Linked DNA regions of Endozoicomonas sp. GU-1. The protein of the gene in region 2 interacts with the protein of the main gene of each other region in a pairwise test. Links are inferred from orthologs where the notes say so. Each region holds a gene or a part of one and is shown on either strand. Other genes may lie near its edges.

The links. The genes of interacting proteins can lie anywhere in the genome.
Region 1: the proteins of O3276_RS23405 (region 2) and lysA interact in binary tests that used the Escherichia coli proteins (3 or more experiments, as listed by UniProt). The link is inferred for Endozoicomonas sp. GU-1 from one-to-one orthologs.

Annotation. Positions count from the first base shown.
Region 1 is NZ_CP114771.1:2,690,403-2,694,274, reverse strand. Bases 1-2,885 are described here. They hold lysA (diaminopimelate decarboxylase), read right to left. Parts: upstream 2,140-2,885; coding sequence 862-2,139; downstream 1-861. Other genes in these bases: cyaY (iron donor protein CyaY), read left to right, coding at 2,550-2,873; lptM (LPS translocon maturation chaperone LptM), read right to left, coding at 2,196-2,360. Also shown: O3276_RS11130 (DUF29 domain-containing protein), read left to right, coding at 3,354-3,827. UniProt on the Escherichia coli protein: Specifically catalyzes the decarboxylation of meso-diaminopimelate (meso-DAP) to L-lysine. Is not active against the DD- or LL-isomers of diaminopimelate.
Region 2 is NZ_CP114771.1:5,573,838-5,578,899, reverse strand. The notes cover bases 1,013-3,780. They hold O3276_RS23405 (response regulator), read right to left. Parts: upstream 2,874-3,780; coding sequence 2,151-2,873; downstream 1,013-2,150. Other genes in these bases: O3276_RS23400 (efflux RND transporter periplasmic adaptor subunit), read left to right, coding at 3,471-3,780; O3276_RS23410 (ATP-binding protein), read right to left, coding at 1,013-2,139. Outside these bases: O3276_RS23420 (hypothetical protein), read right to left, coding at 1-85; nfi (deoxyribonuclease V), read right to left, coding at 54-755; more of O3276_RS23410, read right to left, coding at 748-1,012; more of O3276_RS23400, read left to right, coding at 3,781-4,700. UniProt on the Escherichia coli protein: Response regulator member of the two-component regulatory system CpxA/CpxR which responds to envelope stress response by activating expression of downstream genes including cpxP, degP, dsbA and ppiA.

The DNA.
Region 1 (3,872 bases), 2.9 Mb from region 2 along the record:
GCGGATTTATAGCCGGGTGTATCCTTCATAAACCCGGGTTGCTGCGCCTGTCATCATAACCGGACTGCCCTCTCCCGGCCAATAAATAGACAGGCTACCACCGGGCAAGTTCACTTTAACGGTATCGCCCAGCAAACCTTGCAGGCGTCCTGCCACCACAGCGGCACAGGCACCGGTGCCACAGGCGAGGGTTTCACCAACGCCGCGCTCAAATACCCGCAGGTTAATTTCATCGGTACTGAGGACCTGCATAAATCCGGCGTTACATTTCCGGGGGAAATCCGGATGGGCTTCAATCATCGGCCCCCAGGTGTCCACGGGAGCCCTGTGCACATCATCCACCCGATAAACGCAGTGGGGATTGCCCATGGATACGGCAGAAACCTTCGATAACCTGGCCATCAACCGTCAGGGGATAGGTCACTGAACGCTGCTGCGCATTAAACGGCACCTGTTCAGGGTCCAGCCTCGGCATCCCCATATCCACGCAAACCTCGCCATTGCTCTGAATCGTCAGCTCAATGTTGCCCCCGGCGGTTTGTACCCGGATCCGGTCTCTGCCGATCAGCTTTTTGTCCCGAACAAAACGGGCGAAACAACGGGCCCCATTGCCACACTGCTCCACTTCACTGCCATCGGCATTAAAGATGCGGTAGCGAAAGTCCATATCAGGATTGGTCGGGGGCTCAACCAGCAGCAACTGGTCAAAGCCGATCCCAAACCGCCGGTCCGCCAGGCGGCGGATTTTTTCCGGCGGCAGGCGCAGGTTCTGGGACACCATATCGACCACCATAAAGTCGTTACCCAGCCCATGCATTTTGGTGAAATGTAGCAACATATAGTTCATTCTTTCCTGATACTTTACGACGGCAGCAGGCTTTCTGAGGCAAACTGCTCGGCAACGGTTTCCCGACGACGGATCACATAAGATTGAGTACCATCAACCATGATTTCGGCGGCTCGATTGCGGGTATTGTAGTTGGAACTCATAACAAAACCGTAGGCACCCGCCGAATACACCGCCAGCAGATCACCTTCCCGGATGGCCAGATTCCGTGCTTTGCCCAGAAAGTCGCCACTTTCACAAACAGGCCCGACAATATCATACACCTGAGTATCCACATCCGCGTGCTGCGCCGTATTGGCAATAGTATGCCAGGCACTGTAGATGGACGGTCTCAACAAGTCATTCATTGCACCATCCACAATGGCAAAATGCTTCTGCTCAGTTGCCTTGATCAACTCAACGCGGGTCAGCAGGATACCCGCCTGGGCAGCAATAGACCGACCCGGCTCCACCACCAGCATCACATCGCCATAGCCCCGCTCAACAAGGCGCTGTTTGACCGACACCAGATAATCCGCAGGTGAGGGAATCGTCTCATCCTGATACTGAACCCCCAGGCCACCGCCAATATCCAGATGCTGCAAATGAATCCCCTGCGCCTGCAACTGATCCATTAATAGCAGCAGACGATCCAGCGCATCCAGGAAAGGCTCGGTGGTGGTCAGCTGGGAACCGATATGGCAATCAACACCCACCACCTCAATATGGCTCAATTCAGCAGCCCGGGCATAAACCGCAGGAGCCCGGTTAATATCAATGCCGAACTTATTATCTTTCAGGCCAGTGGAGATATAGGGGTGAGTCCGGGCATCCACATCCGGGTTGACCCGCAGGGAGATGCGGGCCACTTGATTCATCGCCAGTGCTTCTTCCTGAATATGCTCCAGCTCCTGTTCTGATTCAATATTGAAGCAGTGGACACCCACTTCCAGCGCCCGGCGAATTTCATGACGCTGCTTGGCCACTCCGGAAAACACCACCCTGGCGGGATCACCGCCTGCCGCGAGCACCCGTTCCAGCTCCCCGACCGAGACAATATCAAAGCCAGCCCCCAACCGGGCCAGAACATTCAGCACCGCCAGGTTGCTGTTCGCTTTTACCGCATAACAAATCAAGTGGGGGGTGTCAGCCATGGCCTGATAATAGGCCTGATAGCTGGCTTCCAGGGCTCGTCTGGAGTAGACATATAAAGGCGTACCATACTGGCGGGCCAGCTGTTGCACCGGAATCTCTTCGGCAAACAACTGGCTACCGGCCGCTGGTTCAGCGGGCTGAAACGTAAACCACTCCATAAGGTGACTGTTCCCCATTTCACTTATTTATTGATGTAATTAGCCAGAACTGCTCTTTATTCAACGACTGTTTCTTCCAGAGCTGCCGATGCATCAGCCAGAGATGATGCTGGTTGATAAAGGTCACCCTTTTGACCACAGCCTGTGAGCAGCAGCACGAAAAACGCAGCAGCGGCCAGAGCGGAAGTTTTCAGCCGATGGTCAGCAGTGAACAATCTCATAATCTGATCCTTAATTCTGAATAGGCCACAGTATAACTGTCTAATTAGCGATGGCTCTAGCCCGAATATTCCATAATTGAGGCAACTCGGCATGCGGTGGCAGCGCTCTCTTTTCATGGAAGGCTCTATCAGCAACGCCGGAAGCAGGCTAAAATTCCCCCATTCAGATTAAATTGCACCGAGACAGGAATGAAAGAGCGTCAATATAATGAACTTCTGGATGGCCTGATGCTGGCCATTGAAGACGCCATAGACGATGCCGAACTGGACATTGACTATGAAACATCAGCAGGCATTCTCACGTTAACCTGTGAAGACAACAGCAAAATTATTCTCAGCCGCCAGACCCCGCTGCTACAGCTATGGATGGCCGCCCGCAGTGGTGGATTCCATTTTGACTACGATGAAGAGCAGGGGGACTGGCTGCTCGATGGCCGGGGGGACACCTTTCTCGCGGTGCTTAATCGTTGCCTTACCGAACAAACAGGCGACGTTGTTCAGTTATCTATTTAGCGTTCTGCTTTCCGGGATTTGCTCCGGAATAAGTTCCGTGTTTATCTGAAGCATTAGTTAATGCCGCTGCCCGCTGCCCGCTTCCCGCAAAACTACAAGTCGCCCGTCTTTTTCGGGCAGCGGGCAGCGCTGAAACTTCATATTTATTGTCAAAATTCCCATGGCACGACATTCATGGCCTATACTCCAGCCGGTTTGTGACAGTCTCCTCTGGTATTGGTTCTTTACCATCAGGACAAGATTAGAGAACCGGAACCATCATCATCTGCTCATCTGTCTTACTAAACTCAATACCCCAGGCTGTCACCTACTCCCGGTCAATATCATCCTGATAGGCTCTGGGACGGATCAATACAATAATAAAAGCCTTCTGCTTCACTGGGTGATGACTCAGAAGCTGCGATAGAGGGTTGCAGGAGATTGCTGGAGACAACACTGAAGCTCTTAAAAAAACATCAGTAGCATCGGGAGATCATCACTATGAGTAACCTGTACAAAACGGACTTTTATCAGTGGACCCGTCAGCAAATTGATTTACTGAAAAAAAACAAGTTTCGGGCTCTGGACCTGGAGAACCTGATTGAGGAGGTAGACGACCTTGGCCAGGAAAAGGTCAACACGCTGGAAAATCATCTGACCCGGATCCTGGTGCTTCTGCTTAAATGGCATATTCGCACCTTCAAAGAAGACCTGCATGCCTTGAGTCGCTGGTACCGCAGCTGGTTTATGGTGATTGATTACAGCCTGGCAAAAGAACGGGCAATAGTTAAACGACTGTTGATGAAAAACCCCAGCTTGTATGAACTGTTGGATGAAAGCCTGCTGGAATGTTATCCCATTGCTTGCCGGGATGCTTCCCGGGAGTTGGAAATACCGGAGGATGAGTTTCCGGATACCAATCCGTGGACCATGGAGCAGATTATGACCGATGGGTTTCCGCCGGGGCCGGAGTAGGTTTTGAAAGCATGGTGAACACCAGGATTCACCCCATTGTGTGGC
Region 2 (5,062 bases):
GGTCATTTCCTGCACAGCCCCCCAGGAGAATAACTGCCAGAGCGCAGAAAACGTTAGCGAGCCAGAATCTGGTTGGCCCTGGCAACCGCCTGCCCCCGGTTGGAAGCCAGTGCATCTGCCCAACGGGTGGTTTCCGGCAACCGGAAGCGGGTAAGACATGATTCAACATAATGCACCGCCGTGTTCAACGATATTCTATGGCCAATACTGATGTACAGTGGGCGGGTTGCGCTTCGGGTGCGCAGCACACTGCCAATCACTTCATTATTATCCCGCAGTTCAACCCTGGCCCCTTTCTGCTCTGGCAGGGTATCACTGTTTCCACACAGTCGGCTCTTGGCAACCCCAATGGCGGGCAGCCCGGTGAGCACACCAACGTGACAGGCAACGCCAAAGCGCCGTGGATGAGCCACTCCCTGACCATCACACAGCAACAGATCAGGCGTTATCCGCAACTGGCCAAGTGCTGCCAGAATCGCCGGGCATTCCCTGAACGACAGCAACCCGGGAATATAGGGCATCCGGGTCGGTACTTTAGCAATGGTGTAATCCAGCAGTTGCAGAGAGGGAAAAGCCAGAACCGCAACGGCAGCACGGGTTACCCGCCCGTTATCCTCAAAGCCCACATCAACACCGGCAACACGGGTAATTTCAGGCAGGTCATCCCGTTGGATCACCTGACTGGCCAGTGTCGTTTGCATGGATATGGCTTCGGCCAATGACAGGTCCCAGCGCAGGTCAGCAAACTCAGACACTCAACCCATTCCTTAACGGAAGACGAAGGGTCACTTCAAGACCCGGGTGGGCATTGCGGGCAGCAATGGAGCCGTTATGTTGCGATACTGCGGTACTTGCAATCGCCATGCCAAGACCCGTTCCATCATTTTCCTTACCCCGGGTTTCATCTACCCGGAAGAAGGGTTCAAACAGATCGCCAAGGGTCTCTTCAGGCACCCCCGGCCCATAATCACGAATACGAATCAGCGCCACATCGTTCTCACGAAACAGCCGTACCTCAACTTCCGAACCTTCCGGAGTGAAACGGATCGCATTCCTGATGATGTTTTCCACCGCACTGGAAAGAAACTCTCGTACAGCCACCAGCTCAATTTTAGCGGTCTCTTTCAATACCACGGCCTTGTCACGGGCCTGGGCTTCAAAGTTGCCATCGTCCACCAGCTTTTTCAGCATACCTTCGAGAGCCAGTTTCTCGCAGACCATGTTGGCCATATTTTGCTGAATACGGGAAAAGTGGATGATCTGTCCGATCAACTGATCCAGGCGTTCTATCTCCCGCTCGATGCGCGCATGCTCTGCCTCGGCATCCGGCGTTTTTCGTCTGGCCAGCGCCAGAGAGATCTGCAACCGGGTTAACGGCGACCTTAACTCATGGGAGACATCCCGCAGCAACCGTTCTTTACTGAACACCAGAGACCCGACCTGCTCCGCCATATGGTCAAAATCCCTGGCCAACTCACCCAGTTCATCCCGGCGTCCGGCAACCTTGCCGCCCACCCGGGCACTCAGGTCGCCACGGGCCAGCTTTCTGGAGGCCCGCTGCAAGTTCCGAATCGGCCCCACCAGGTAGCGGGCCAGAACCACACAGAGAAAGAAGCTGACACCCAACGCCAGAATAATAAGATGCCACTGACGTGCAATAACCTGCTGCACCCGCCAGTGCACCAGCATTGGCATCTCCTTGGTGAGGTACAGTTCGTAGGGGGCATCATTCAGGGTAATGCGCTGTGGGCCGACCACCACCACCCCTCGGCGAAAGGTAATGGTCGGATCGCTGAGATTCCGGGTTTTATTGTAGGCAGAAATCAACTCTTCAGAGATCGACGCACTGCCCAGAATATTGCCCTCGGTATCGAACAGGTAGTAACCACTGCCGGGGAACCGGGGAATGGGTAAATGCACGGAAGTACGGGAGAGCAGCTCCATTTTACGGGCCGCTATTTCCAGCTCACGAAACAGCGCCCGCCGCTCGGACAGAAAGTCCGAAGGATCGACGGTGATGGCAAAGGCCAGAAACAGCGTCACCAGCATGGCAATCATGGTCAGCCAGAACCACAGAAAAATCTTCCAGAAGACACTGTGCCATGGCCAGACCACCAGCCCGGGGATTTTAACTCGCACTGGCAACCCCATCAGCCCGGAAGAATATAAAAGTAACCAGACCCACGCACGGTTTTGATCCTTGGATTGCCGTCAGGCCGGGTACCAATCTTTTTGCGCACATTACTCACATGCATATCAATGGCCCGGTCATACAGTGTCAACTTACGGTTAAGGGCGATCTGGGTCAGGTCATCCCGGGAGATCAGTTCACCGGCCTTTTCAATCAGCGATTTCAGCACCAGAAATTCAGTGGCCGTCAACTCCAGTGGTTCGCCGGCAATGGCGGCCTCACGGTTGGCCAGGTTCAGGGCAATATCATCAATCTGCAGGGTTCGACTGGTCCCTTCCGGAATCAATGGTGTACGGCCACGGCGCAGAATGGCCTTGATTCTGGCCACCAGCTCACGATGGTTGTAGGGCTTGGGCAAATAATCATCCGCGCCAATTTCCAGACCGATAATCCGATCCACATCATCGCCACGGGCAGTCAGCATCAGAACCGGGATGTCCGACTGCTGGCGTATCTGCTTCAGGGCATCAAAACCGTTCAGCTTCGGCAAGGTGACATCCAGCAGCACCAGGTCATGCATCCCGGACAGAGCGGCATCAACCCCGGCTTCACCATCATGAACCGCAGAGATCGTAAACCCTTCTGTGGCCAGATATTCCACCAGCAATTCACAGAGCTCGATATCATCATCAATCAGCAACAGCCTGGCACTGGTTTTGCCTGTACTTATAGAGTGACTCATAGCATGTGCTCCATAAAAAAATACCCCGCCTTGGGGGAAAGCGGGGTTAAAGGTACAGCTCGTAAAGTAACTGATGGTACGGCCAGTCTGCCCCCGCCCGGGTTTTCTGGCTGCCTCTGCTCATTGATTTAATTAAGAGGCTTGCCCAAAGCGCGGGACATCATATCATTCATCAAACAGGAATGCTTAGTTAAACAGCGGCAAGACAACACATCAACCCCAAACAGTAACGACTTTGATCACTGTTTCTGAATCTCGAATTCAGTGTATTGACTTGCATCTCAATCGGGTCAATAGATCCGGTAAAAGCAGTGTAAAGCCCTGGCTTATTCCATTTTAAACAGTAAAGGATTCGCCAATAGTGGTTTTCCACATGGCTCTGAATGGATGAACCTCATACTATCCGTCACAGTACATAACCCTGTATACTCTCCGGCGCTTTGCACGGGGCATTTCCCGCCAAAGACGCCCTTCCCCTGAAGTCATACAGGGTAATACTTAAGACCGCCAATACCTTCTCCCCTAACAGGTTATGACGTTTGCAAAAACAAATAAGTGGTAGGTATTTTGCTGAATGCAAACAGTACGGAGCTGTCAATGATCGCTAACATCACTGATCGTAAACTCGGAAAATGGCTTCCGATAGGCGCTTTAGCCACCTCTATTTTCCTTCTGGCCGGTTGCTCGGAGGAGCAGCAGCCGCAACATCAAATGCCGCCACCCGGTGTATCGGTTGTCAGTGTAATCGATCAGGAAGTCGGCGACTATTATGAATACATTGGCCGTTCAGAAGCGATCAATGAGGTAGACATCCGTGCTCGTGTAGAAGGCTTTCTGGTCAAAAGAAACTTTACCGAAGGAGGTATGGTTGAACAGGGCCAGCTGCTTTACGAAATTGACCGGGCACCATTTGCAGCCGCCCTCAAAGGTGCCGAGGCTCAGCTGGCAAGCAGCAAAGCTTCCCTTATTAACGCCCGGAAAAACCTTGAGCGTAGCCGGGATCTGGTAAAACGGGGGGCGATCAGTCAGGCTGACTACGATAATAAAACCAGCTCGGAAGCTCAGGCAGTGGCTGCGGTGGAAGCTGCAGAAGCCAGTCTGGAAACAGCCCGGCTGAATCTTGGCTACACGCAAATTTCCGCACCCTTCACGGGGGAAATTGGCAAATCAACCTACAGTGTTGGCAATCTGGTGGGACCCACCAGCCAGCCTCTGGCGACGCTGACCAGCATGGATCCAATCTATGTTACTTTTCAGGTGGATGAACGACAGCTGATCAGCCATCTGGCGGAACACCCCGGAGCCAGAACGGCGCAGGAAGCCAGCGTTGAGGCCGAAGAAAAAGGCAGGTTCAAGCTCTCTCTCAGACTGCCCAATGGCACTGAATACGACCAGCCAGGCACCTTCAGTTTTGCCGACACCCAGATCGATGAAACCATGGGTACCCTGACCCTGCGAGCCACCTTCCCGAACCCTCAGGGTATTATTCTGCCGGGCCTCTACGTCACGCTGCAGGCAGAAAGCCATCAGAAAACGCCCATGCCCCTGATTCCTCAGGCCGCCGTTCAGCAGGATCAGTCCGGCTATTTTGTCCTGGTTGTCACGCCGGAAAATATCGTTGAAACCCGACAGGTGGAAGTCGGTCGTCGTATCAATGCCATGTGGGCAGTCACCTCCGGCCTTAAGCAAGGTGAACAGATTGTCGTTCAGGGCCTGCAGAAAGTGCGCCCGGGCGGCACCGTATCGCCAACCCTGGTTAATGTAGACCCAACCACCGGTACGCTTTCATCCCCCGCTTCCGCCAAGCCACAGGAGCAGGATATCTGAGATGATCAGCCAGTTTTTTATTAACCGGCCCAAGTTCGCATTCGTCATCTCGATTGTGATCACCATGGTCGGTCTGATCTCGCTGACAACACTGCCAGTGAGTATGTTCCCGGAAATCACGCCGCCCCAGGTAACCATCAACGCCACCTACCCGGGTGCCGATGCAGAAACCCTGGAGTCTGCGGTTATGCGCCCCATTGAAGAGCAGGTAAACGGGGTTGAAGGGATGATTTATATGGACTCCAAAGCCTACAATAATGGCAGTGTGTCCATCACCGTCACCTTTGATTCCGGCACCGACCAGGACATCGCCATGGTCAACGTGCAGAACCGGGTAGCCGCTGCCGAACCGGGTTTGCCTG